DNA from 2 places in the Achromobacter pestifer genome. Region 2 is predicted to be linked to the other one. Evidence: riboswitches for the same ligand, from Rfam matches in the RefSeq annotation. Region 2 holds a riboswitch; the other holds the start of a gene.
The links. A riboswitch is a leader RNA that binds a small molecule or an ion and turns the genes downstream of it on or off. The one in region 2 is predicted to bind thiamine pyrophosphate.
Positions count from the first base shown of each region.

Region 1: linked by a shared signal. The riboswitch ahead of thiM (hydroxyethylthiazole kinase) and the one ahead of FOC84_RS32845 (sodium:solute symporter family protein) in region 2 are both predicted to bind thiamine pyrophosphate.

Region 1 is NZ_CP053985.1:5,469,441-5,473,784, reverse strand. It holds gene FOC84_RS25975 (patatin-like phospholipase family protein) at 41-2,410, opposite strand; TPP riboswitch at 2,598-2,727, shown strand; gene thiM (hydroxyethylthiazole kinase) at 2,798-3,616, shown strand; gene FOC84_RS25965 (TonB-dependent receptor) at 3,620-4,344, opposite strand, start outside.
Region 2 is NZ_CP053985.1:6,984,461-6,988,804, forward strand. It holds gene FOC84_RS32845 (sodium:solute symporter family protein) at 9-1,460, opposite strand; TPP riboswitch at 1,569-1,675, opposite strand; gene FOC84_RS32850 (LLM class flavin-dependent oxidoreductase) at 1,849-3,129, shown strand; gene FOC84_RS32855 (hypothetical protein) at 3,178-3,393, opposite strand; gene FOC84_RS32860 (esterase/lipase family protein) at 3,393-4,344, opposite strand, start outside.

The DNA.
Region 1 (4,344 bases), 1.5 Mb from region 2:
GACAGCGTCCGGGACGCCGCGCGGGCCGGCCCGCATGCACCTAGACGCGCGGCGCCGCTAGCCCTTGGACCGAAGCCCGCGCCAGCATCTCAAGCACGGTGGCCGTGAGATGCTGACCTGTCAGCAGGCCCAGCAAATGATAGGCCTCCCATTGCGCTTCGTCGAAGAACTGGTCTCCTGTGCTCTGCTGCGGAAAGCCGCTGCCCCGGGCGTCCCGGGCATAGGAGGCCAGATCCAGGGGCGCCTGCTTCGGTACCCGCGGTTTGCATACCAGCAGCACGCCCTGCCTCCCGCTTGAGTACCGGATGAGGGCCGGAAGCAGGCAGCCGCAGCCCGGTTCAGAACCATGCTCGGCCAGATCTGCAAGCGTGGTCATCGCAGTTGAGGCCTGGGTCCATGGCAAGCGGGAAGCATCCAGGAATTCGATTTCAGCGGCGTAGTCGATCCTGGCCTTGCGCACCAGATTTTCCAGGTCTTCGCAGCGATACTTCGGATCAGCGCCCACGTCCGCCACCACGATCAATGGCAATTCACGCTTGAGCAGCGCATAGACGCCCGTGTTCTCAAAATGTCCACCGTCCGACACATACCAGGCGTCGGACCGCAGCCCCGGGAACCGCGCCAACAGCTCCGACAACACGGCTGCCGCCTTCGGAAACCGGCCTGCCAGCCAAGCCGCCGGGCGTTCGCACCTTGGAGACCGGGAAGCCTCGGACGAGGAAGACTCGCCTCCCCCGCGCCATTCCTGCCGGGTCGACTGGACAGCCTTGGGCACGGTGTACCAGTATCCAAGCCTGGCGCTCATCAAGAACAGCAATGCCGCAATTCCCGGCCGTGTCCGCGATCCCATTCCCGTGCTCGCGGCTGCCCCGGAAATGGCCACCCATCGGGACAGCGACCCGAGCCCGGCAACATCACTGATCGGCGCGGCGGTGCCGATCTCGACACCCAGCGAGCTGACCGTCAGCGCCACGCCCTTGCGATCGGCGTTGTAATTGCGGGTCCGGTCATCGATGGTCTGGTTGATGCAGGTGCTCATCAGGTGTATCGGCCCGCCATGGCGTTGCGGCATATACCGGTTGAGTTCGATGTCATCGCCTGCGGCCGCGTCCAGCAGCGCCAATACGCGGTCGGTCGCGCCATCCTTGGCGGGCTGCAGCGGAGATTCCGCGAAGCGCGCATCCTCCTTGGAAACGGCAGCATAGTTCCCCACCGACACATAGGCCCGTTCTATGCGCGCCCGGTAGAAATTGTGCAGCGACGACAGATTCAGGACCTCGCGCTGTTTCCCCGTCCACAGGTAAAAGACGCTCACCGCCAACAAGGGCACCAGCCAACTCAAGGCCAAGGCCGATTTCCCCTCCACGCGCCAACCCGGAAGTTCCCAGCGCACATCAGATAGGGTTGCCGCATGCATCAGCGCCGACAAGCCAACCAACAGCATGGCGACATAGAGCAGGCCGGCGATGTTTATCAGCTGCATGGCGTTGTGCGCCAGCAGCGTCATGCCCTTGCGAACGATCAGCCGCTGCAAATGAGGCCATGCGAAACGCAAAGCCGCGACGGCCGATGTGGCGACGGCGCCTACCGCCACGGCTGGCGCCGCTCCGATTTTCATCCAATCGTAGAGCGCCACGGCCGCCATTCTGGCCAGCATCAATGAGACAAGAATTGCTCCCAGCCAGAGCGCCTGCGCCAATTGCTTGTTCCACGCCAGGCGGCGCGACGATACCGTGCCCTGGTTTGTGGAATCGGCAGCAGCCGCGCCTACGCTCCAATAGCCCAATACAGCCACCAAGGCCCATGATCCGGGTAGCGCCAAGCTCCATAGCCAGAGTTGTTCCGACCCATCCGGCAACCATGGCCACACATGCCGCAGATTCGGTAGATTGATGAGCAACGCCGCCAACAACAACAGGATCAAGACCTCGAAGTGCGACCCGACAACACCCCGAAAAATGGATGCTGCAGCCTGTCCCAGATCCTGTCGGCCCGCAGCCTTCAGATAACGGCCATTGCTACGCAACCACCAGAGCAACAGGGTATCGTCGCGCGCCAGCCCTCTCTCTACCTCCGCCGCGCCCTGGCCCTCTTGGTAGAGCCTGCCTAGCGCGGCTCCGATGTAGCCGCCGCCGGATACCGTGGAAAGGTAATCGAAGCGGCGCAGCACGCGGTTACGGGCCAGCGCCCGCAATAGACCGAAGCAGAATGTCGCGCTACGTATGCCACCGCCCGATAGGGCCAAGCCCCAGCCAGTACTTTGCGGACCGTCCCCGCCATCTTCGCGAGCAAGGTGCCGCGCCCGCGCAGCCAGGGCTTCCTGGTCGCTCGTCCCGTGTTTCCTATCCTCGTCGCCGTCCTGATCGCCAGCAGCGCGCGAGACGGCGCGCATCTCCGCACCTTCTTTCATGTGTGGCATTCCGGCATCGGCTCGACCGGGGGGTATGCGAGTTGCCATGCCTGCCTCCATGCGCCAAATGGACTGCGCCCATTGTGATAAGGAGCCATTCCTCCTGCAATAGGCCATAAGCACCGGTCAAACCGAGCCACCCCCGCCGCCACTGCTTGACAAGCCTAGCGGCCCGCCCGAACATGTGTAAATCCACCCGGGGCGCTTCGACAAGAGGCCGAGACGCCGCTGGCGCGGGCGACACGCCCATGCAGCGCGGCAACCCGTTGAACCTGATCCAGGCAATGCTGGCGTAGGGACGGTGCCGAACCGCTAGCGCGCCGAGTTCCATTGAGCCGCCCGCCCGGCCTTCCGCCCGCCTGGATCCCCAGAGCGAGGCCCCACGGCATGCAATTCCTTCCCGACCTTTCCGCCCAGGCGCTCATTTCGCGCGACCTGATCGCCGCCCTGCGCCGCGATGCGCCGCTGGTGCAGTGCCTGACCAATTTCGTTTCCATGAATACCGCGGCCAACGTGCTGCTGGCCATGGGCGCCTCGCCCGCCATGGTGCATGCGCAGGAAGAAGCGCCCGAGTTCGCGCGCGTCTGCGGCGCGGTCGTGATCAACATCGGCACCCTGTCGTCGCCCTGGCTGGACAGCATGCTGCTGACCGCCGCGTCGGCCAACGAGGCCGGCATACCCTGGGTGCTCGATCCGGTGGCGCACCACGCCACCGCCTTTCGCCGCGACGCGGTGCGACGCCTGCTGGACCTGGGCCCCGCCATCATCCGCGGCAACGCCTCGGAGATCATCGCGCTGGCTGGCGGCCAAAGCGCGAGCAAGGGCGTGGACGCGCGCGACGCCGTCTCGCAGGCCGAACAGTCCGCGCATGCCATCGCCGCCAGCCGCGCGACGGTGGTGGCGGTGACCGGTGAAACCGACTACGTCACGGACGGCACGCGCGCCGTCCGCATCGTGGGCGGCTCACCCTTGATGCCGCGCGTCACGGCCACCGGCTGCGCGCTGACGGCGCTGGTCGGCGCCTGCGCGGCGGTGTCCAGGGATGATCCGTACTCGGCGGCAGTCGCCGCCCTGTCGTGTTTCGCCATCGCGGGCCAGCGCGCCGGCGTACAGGCGGACGGGCCCGGATCTTTCGCATGGCGCTTCCTGGATGCGCTGGCGACGCTGGACGCCGACAGCCTGACCCGGGAATCGCCGTTGCGCTAGGGCCTACATGCGGTACTGCAGGCTCAGCATCGCATTGCGCGGCGCGCCCGGCATGTTCAGGTTGGGGCTGCTGCCGTGGGCCGACACGATGTAGCCGGCATCGAACAGGTTGTACACGTTCAGCTGCACCGAGTACGGCCCCTTGCGCCACCACGCGGCAGCGTCGGCCGTCACGTAGCCCGGCAGCCTGACGGTATTGCCCGGGTTGGCAAAGCGCGCGCCCACCAGGTTCAGGCCGGCGCCCACGCCAAAGCCTTCACCCAGATCCTTGGTGATCCAGACATTGCCGGCATGCCGCGGCGTCAGCGTGGCGCGCTTGCCTTCCACGTTCTTGCCGCTCTCGCGCGCGATGGATTCGGTGATGCGAGCGTCCAGGTAGGCGTAGCCCAACATTGCGCGCCAACCGTTGCTCAAGTCCCCCTGCAAGGTCCATTCCGCGCCGTCGGTGCGCTGCGTGCCGACCGGCACCAGCGTGTTGGTGATCGGATTGTTGACCTTGATGTCCGTGCGTTCCAGGCGGAAGACGGACACAGTGGTCGACAGTTTGCCATCCAGGAAATCGTATTTGGCGCCGATTTCGTAGTTGGTGGTTTTCTCGGGCGCCAGATCGGCATTGTTGGCGGCCAGCGAGAATGCTTCGCCGGACGGCTGGTACGACTGGCTCCACGAAATGTAGTATGACTGCACCGCGTCCGGCTGGAACACCAGGCCCAGGCGCGGACTCCAGT
Region 2 (4,344 bases):
CGTACGGCTCAGACCGGATCCTGATCCAACCTGCGCACCGCAGCGCTCAAGGTCGAGAAATCAAATTCCTTGCGGCCGCGCAGCAGGCAGCGCATCAGCACGGTCGTCACCACCGGCACCACAGCCGCCAGCAGGAAGGACTCCAGCAGGAACGAGGGCTTGTCGCCCGGCGCCGGGAAGAAGAACAGGCCGGCCACGAGACCGGAGATGGTGGCGACGGTGGCGGTCAGGCCGTCGTGCTTGCGGCTGAACAGGCCGTAAAAGACCGGGAAGGCGGCAGCCGAGCACAGCAGGTCGGCCAGCAGGAACAGGTACAGCACACTATAGCCCTGCGAGGCCACGATCATGACGGGGATGGCCATCAGCAGCACCAGCCAGCGCGCCAGGCGCTTCATGGTCATGGAACTGGCGTTGGGCATCAGGCGGCGCATATCGACCGCGATGATGCTGGATACGGCGCTGATGGCCGTGTCGGCGGTGCTCATGACCAGCGACAGCCCCAACGGAATCAGCGCGATCACGAACCACGCGGGCGCATGCGGCATGATGACGCTGAAGAGCGCGATGGAGCTGTCGCCCTGGGGCGCCAGGCCGACGAAAGCCAGGCCGAACAGCCCCATCAGGAAGATGAACGGCGCGACCAGCAAGCCGCCCAGCAGGAAGCCGTTGCGCATGGAGCGCGCGTCGCGTGCGGCGTAGATGCGCTGCCAGTTGCCCTGGTGGAAGATGCCGGTCAGCAGGATCGCGACGAAGAAGGTCAGCCCGGCCTTGACGCCCACCGGATCGGTCAGGTCCAGTAGCTGCGGCGCCTTGGCCTGCAGCGCTTCGATGGTGGGCATGGCGCCACCCGCAGCCTGCCAGCCGACCAGGCACAGGATCACCAGCAGCGGCACGATCACCATCATCTGCACCTGGTCCGTGAAGATCGACGAGCGCAGCCCGCCATAGGTGGTGTAGAGCAAGGTGGTGCCCATCACGATGGCGGCGGTGGCCCACAGCGGCACGGGCGCCAGCATGGTGACGAGCTTGGAGATCGCCGTGACTTCGGCCGACAGCGCGATGAAGAGATAGAACAGCATGATGAACAGCGCCAGGCCGTACATGGGCCGGCCGTAGCGCGCCATCAGGAATTCCGTCAGGGTGTGCCCGTGGGGAATGAGTTCGCGCATGCGCCGCCCCAGCGGAATCATGACCAGGCGCGGCGACATCGATCCCAGCGCGTAGCCGATCACCGCCGCCAGGCCGCCCCAGGTCGCCGCTTGCGCGGGCGAGAACAGGATCCAGGCGCCCAGGGTCGAGGCCATCAGCGTCAGGATGGTGCCGAAGGCGCCCTGGCTGTTGCGGGCGACGATGTAGTCCTCCAGGGTGCCGCGCTTGCGGCGCGTGTACAGGACGCTGGCCAGGGCGAAACCGCCCGAGAACAGCAGCAGCCACATCAGGGCGGTGGATTGGGTCAACATGGGTATCGGTCCTCCCGCTGCCGGCTGGCAGCCGGACGCGCAACGCGGCGGCCCCGCCACGCGGGGTGCGCAGGCCGCAAGATGAATGAAAGTCTAGGGAGGGCGCGCGGACTGCGCGATGTCCTTCCCTTCGCCGGCATTACCCGGATCAGGTTCAAAGGGTTACCGCGACAACGCGGAATCTCAGCCCTTGCAGGGCTCCCCCAGGAATTGCCGCAAGATTAGGAGAGCGGCACGGCAATGTCAACGCGCCTGGCGCGGACTCCGCCCGCGCCTTTTGTGCTAAGTTCGCCCGCGTGCGGCGCCGATTTGCCTATCCGCCGCTGGAATCGAAGAGTCTGACCATGTCTATCGCGCCTTTTACCGCCCCTGTCTGGACTGGATCGCCATGCTGCATCTGAACCTGTTCATCTTCGGCTGCGGCCACCATCGCGCCGCCTGGCGCCATCCGGATTCCGCCGCCGAGCGGCTGGGCGACATCACCTACTACGAGGAACTGGCGCGCACCGCCGAACGCGGCAAGCTGGACGCCATCTTCTTCGCCGACGGGCAATCGGTCGACAACATCGGCGACGGCCCGCGCTGGTACCTGGAGCCGCTGACCGCCATGGCGGCGATCGCGCGCGCCACTTCCCGCATCGGCCTGATCAGCACGGTTTCCAGCACCTTCTTCACGCCCTTTCACGCGGCCCGCATGGTGGCCTCGCTGGACCATATCTCGGGCGGGCGCATGGGCTGGAACGTGGTCACGTCCATGTTCGACGCGGAAGCGCGCAACCACGGCTATGAGTCCATGCCCGGGCACGACTGGCGCTATGCGCGCGCCGAGGAGTTCGTCGACGTCGCGTTGAAGCTGTTCGACTCCTGGGACCAGGACGCCCTGGCCATCGACCGCGCGGGCGATTACGGCGTGCCCGCCAGCGTGCGCAAGATCAACCACCACGGAGAGCATTTCCTGGTCGACGGCCCCCTGACGGTGCCGCGTCCGCCGCAAGGCCGCCCGGTGCTGTTCCAGGCCGGCGCCTCGGACCAGGGCCGCGACCTGGCCGCCAGGCGCGCCGAAGCGATCTACGCCGTCGCCTATGACCTGCCCGCGGCGCAGGCCTATTACCGCGACATCAAGCGGCGCGTGCTGGCCGCCGGCCGCCAGGATTTCGTGCCCATCATGCCGGGCCTGGTCACCTACGTGGGCTCGACCGAAGCCGAAGCCCGGGCCAAGCAGCGCGCACTGGACGTCCTGCTCCCCAGCGACGCGTCGCTGCGCCAACTGGGCACGTTCGTGCTGCAGGACTGCTCCGCCTGGGAACTGGACGCGCCCGTGCCCGCCCTGCCGCCCCTGGCCGAATTCACCGGCCCCAAGGGCCGCTACGCGACCATACTGCGCATCATCGAAACCGAGCAGCCCACCGTGCGCCAGCTGCTCGGACGGCTGGCGGCCGGCGGCGGCCACTGCACCATGGTGGGCACGCCCGAGCAGATCGCCGACAAGATGGAGCATTGGTACCGCAATGAAGGCGCCGACGGCTTCAACCTGATGCCGCCTTCCCTGCCGGGAGGGATCGACGATTTCGTCGAGCACGTGATCCCGGTGCTGCGGCGCCGGGGGCTGTTCCGCGCCGAGTACCAGCACAGCACGCTGCGCGGGCATCTGGGGCTGGAATCCCGGTAAGCCGGCGCGGGCGATCCCTGGCCTGCCGTTTCGGCCCGGCGGCCAGGGCTATCCGGCTTGCGTGACGGGGCGGCTGCGCTTGGCCTTCACGGCATCGCGCGCGGCCGTCTCGGCTATCAGGGCTTGGGCTTTGCGGAGAGCGGCCTGCCGCCTGGCCGCGCGCGTCGCGATCCAGTCATAGAGCCATACACCCGGCTGGCGCACCAGCGCCGCGATCAAGGTACAGGCGGCAACGCCCAGAAGGCCGAACAATAGCCAGTGCATCAGCGCGCCCCCTGTTCCAGCTGCAGCCGCAGAATGCGCCTGAGTTCCAGGATCGCCTGCGGCGTCTCTTGCACGCTGTGCGAGAACGGAATGATCTTCTCGGATTCGGCCCCGTCCAGATGCGCGCTGCGGTACGGCACCAGGCCGTCGTCCGAATCCGCCAGCGGGACGCCGGGTGTGTTGTTCGCAATGATGCTGTGGTAACGCACCGCCGGCGAAATCGGCATGGACGCGGTCAGTCTCACAAATCGGTCCTTTTCGCTCAGGTTATCCACGCCGTTGGGCACCCGGATCGAGGATTCGGGCCGGGGCGGCCCATCGGCGTCAGCCAGCCGGTTGAGCTTGGCGAACTGCCTGACTACCGTCACAGGCAGCGTGATCAGGTTGGACAGCCAACGCGACAAAGTGTTCTCGGCAAAAGGCGTGCCGCGGTGCGGCGCCGCGATGAACACCGCGCGCGAGATGCCGGGAAACGCCTCAAAGCTCAGCACCGGGTCGAACTCGGCGCGTGCCTGGGCGAGGCGGGTCTCGTCCAGCTGGGCGTGGTCGCGCAGCGCGTCCCACAGCACGGTGCCGGACGAGGACACCAGCAGCCGGCTCAGCACGCCGCCCATGCTGTGCCCGATGATGACGGTGTCGCGCGAAGCCTGCGCCGCGCCCATGGGATCGAAATGCTCGATCGTCTGGCGCAGCGCGTCGCGGATGGCACGGTTGTTCAGCGCCAGCGGCGCGTTGGTCGGGTAATAGACCTGCCAGATCTGGTAATGCTGGCGCAGGGTTTCGTCGCCCAGCACCTCGTTGGCGACGTTGATCCAGGCCTCGGGGCTGCTGGCCAGGCCGTGCAGCATGATGACGGTGCGCCGGTCCGGGTCATAGGGCTGCAACAGGTAGACGTGCGGCGCGTCGATGCCCTCTTCCTTGCCCAGCACGTTGCGCAGCGCCTGGGTCGCG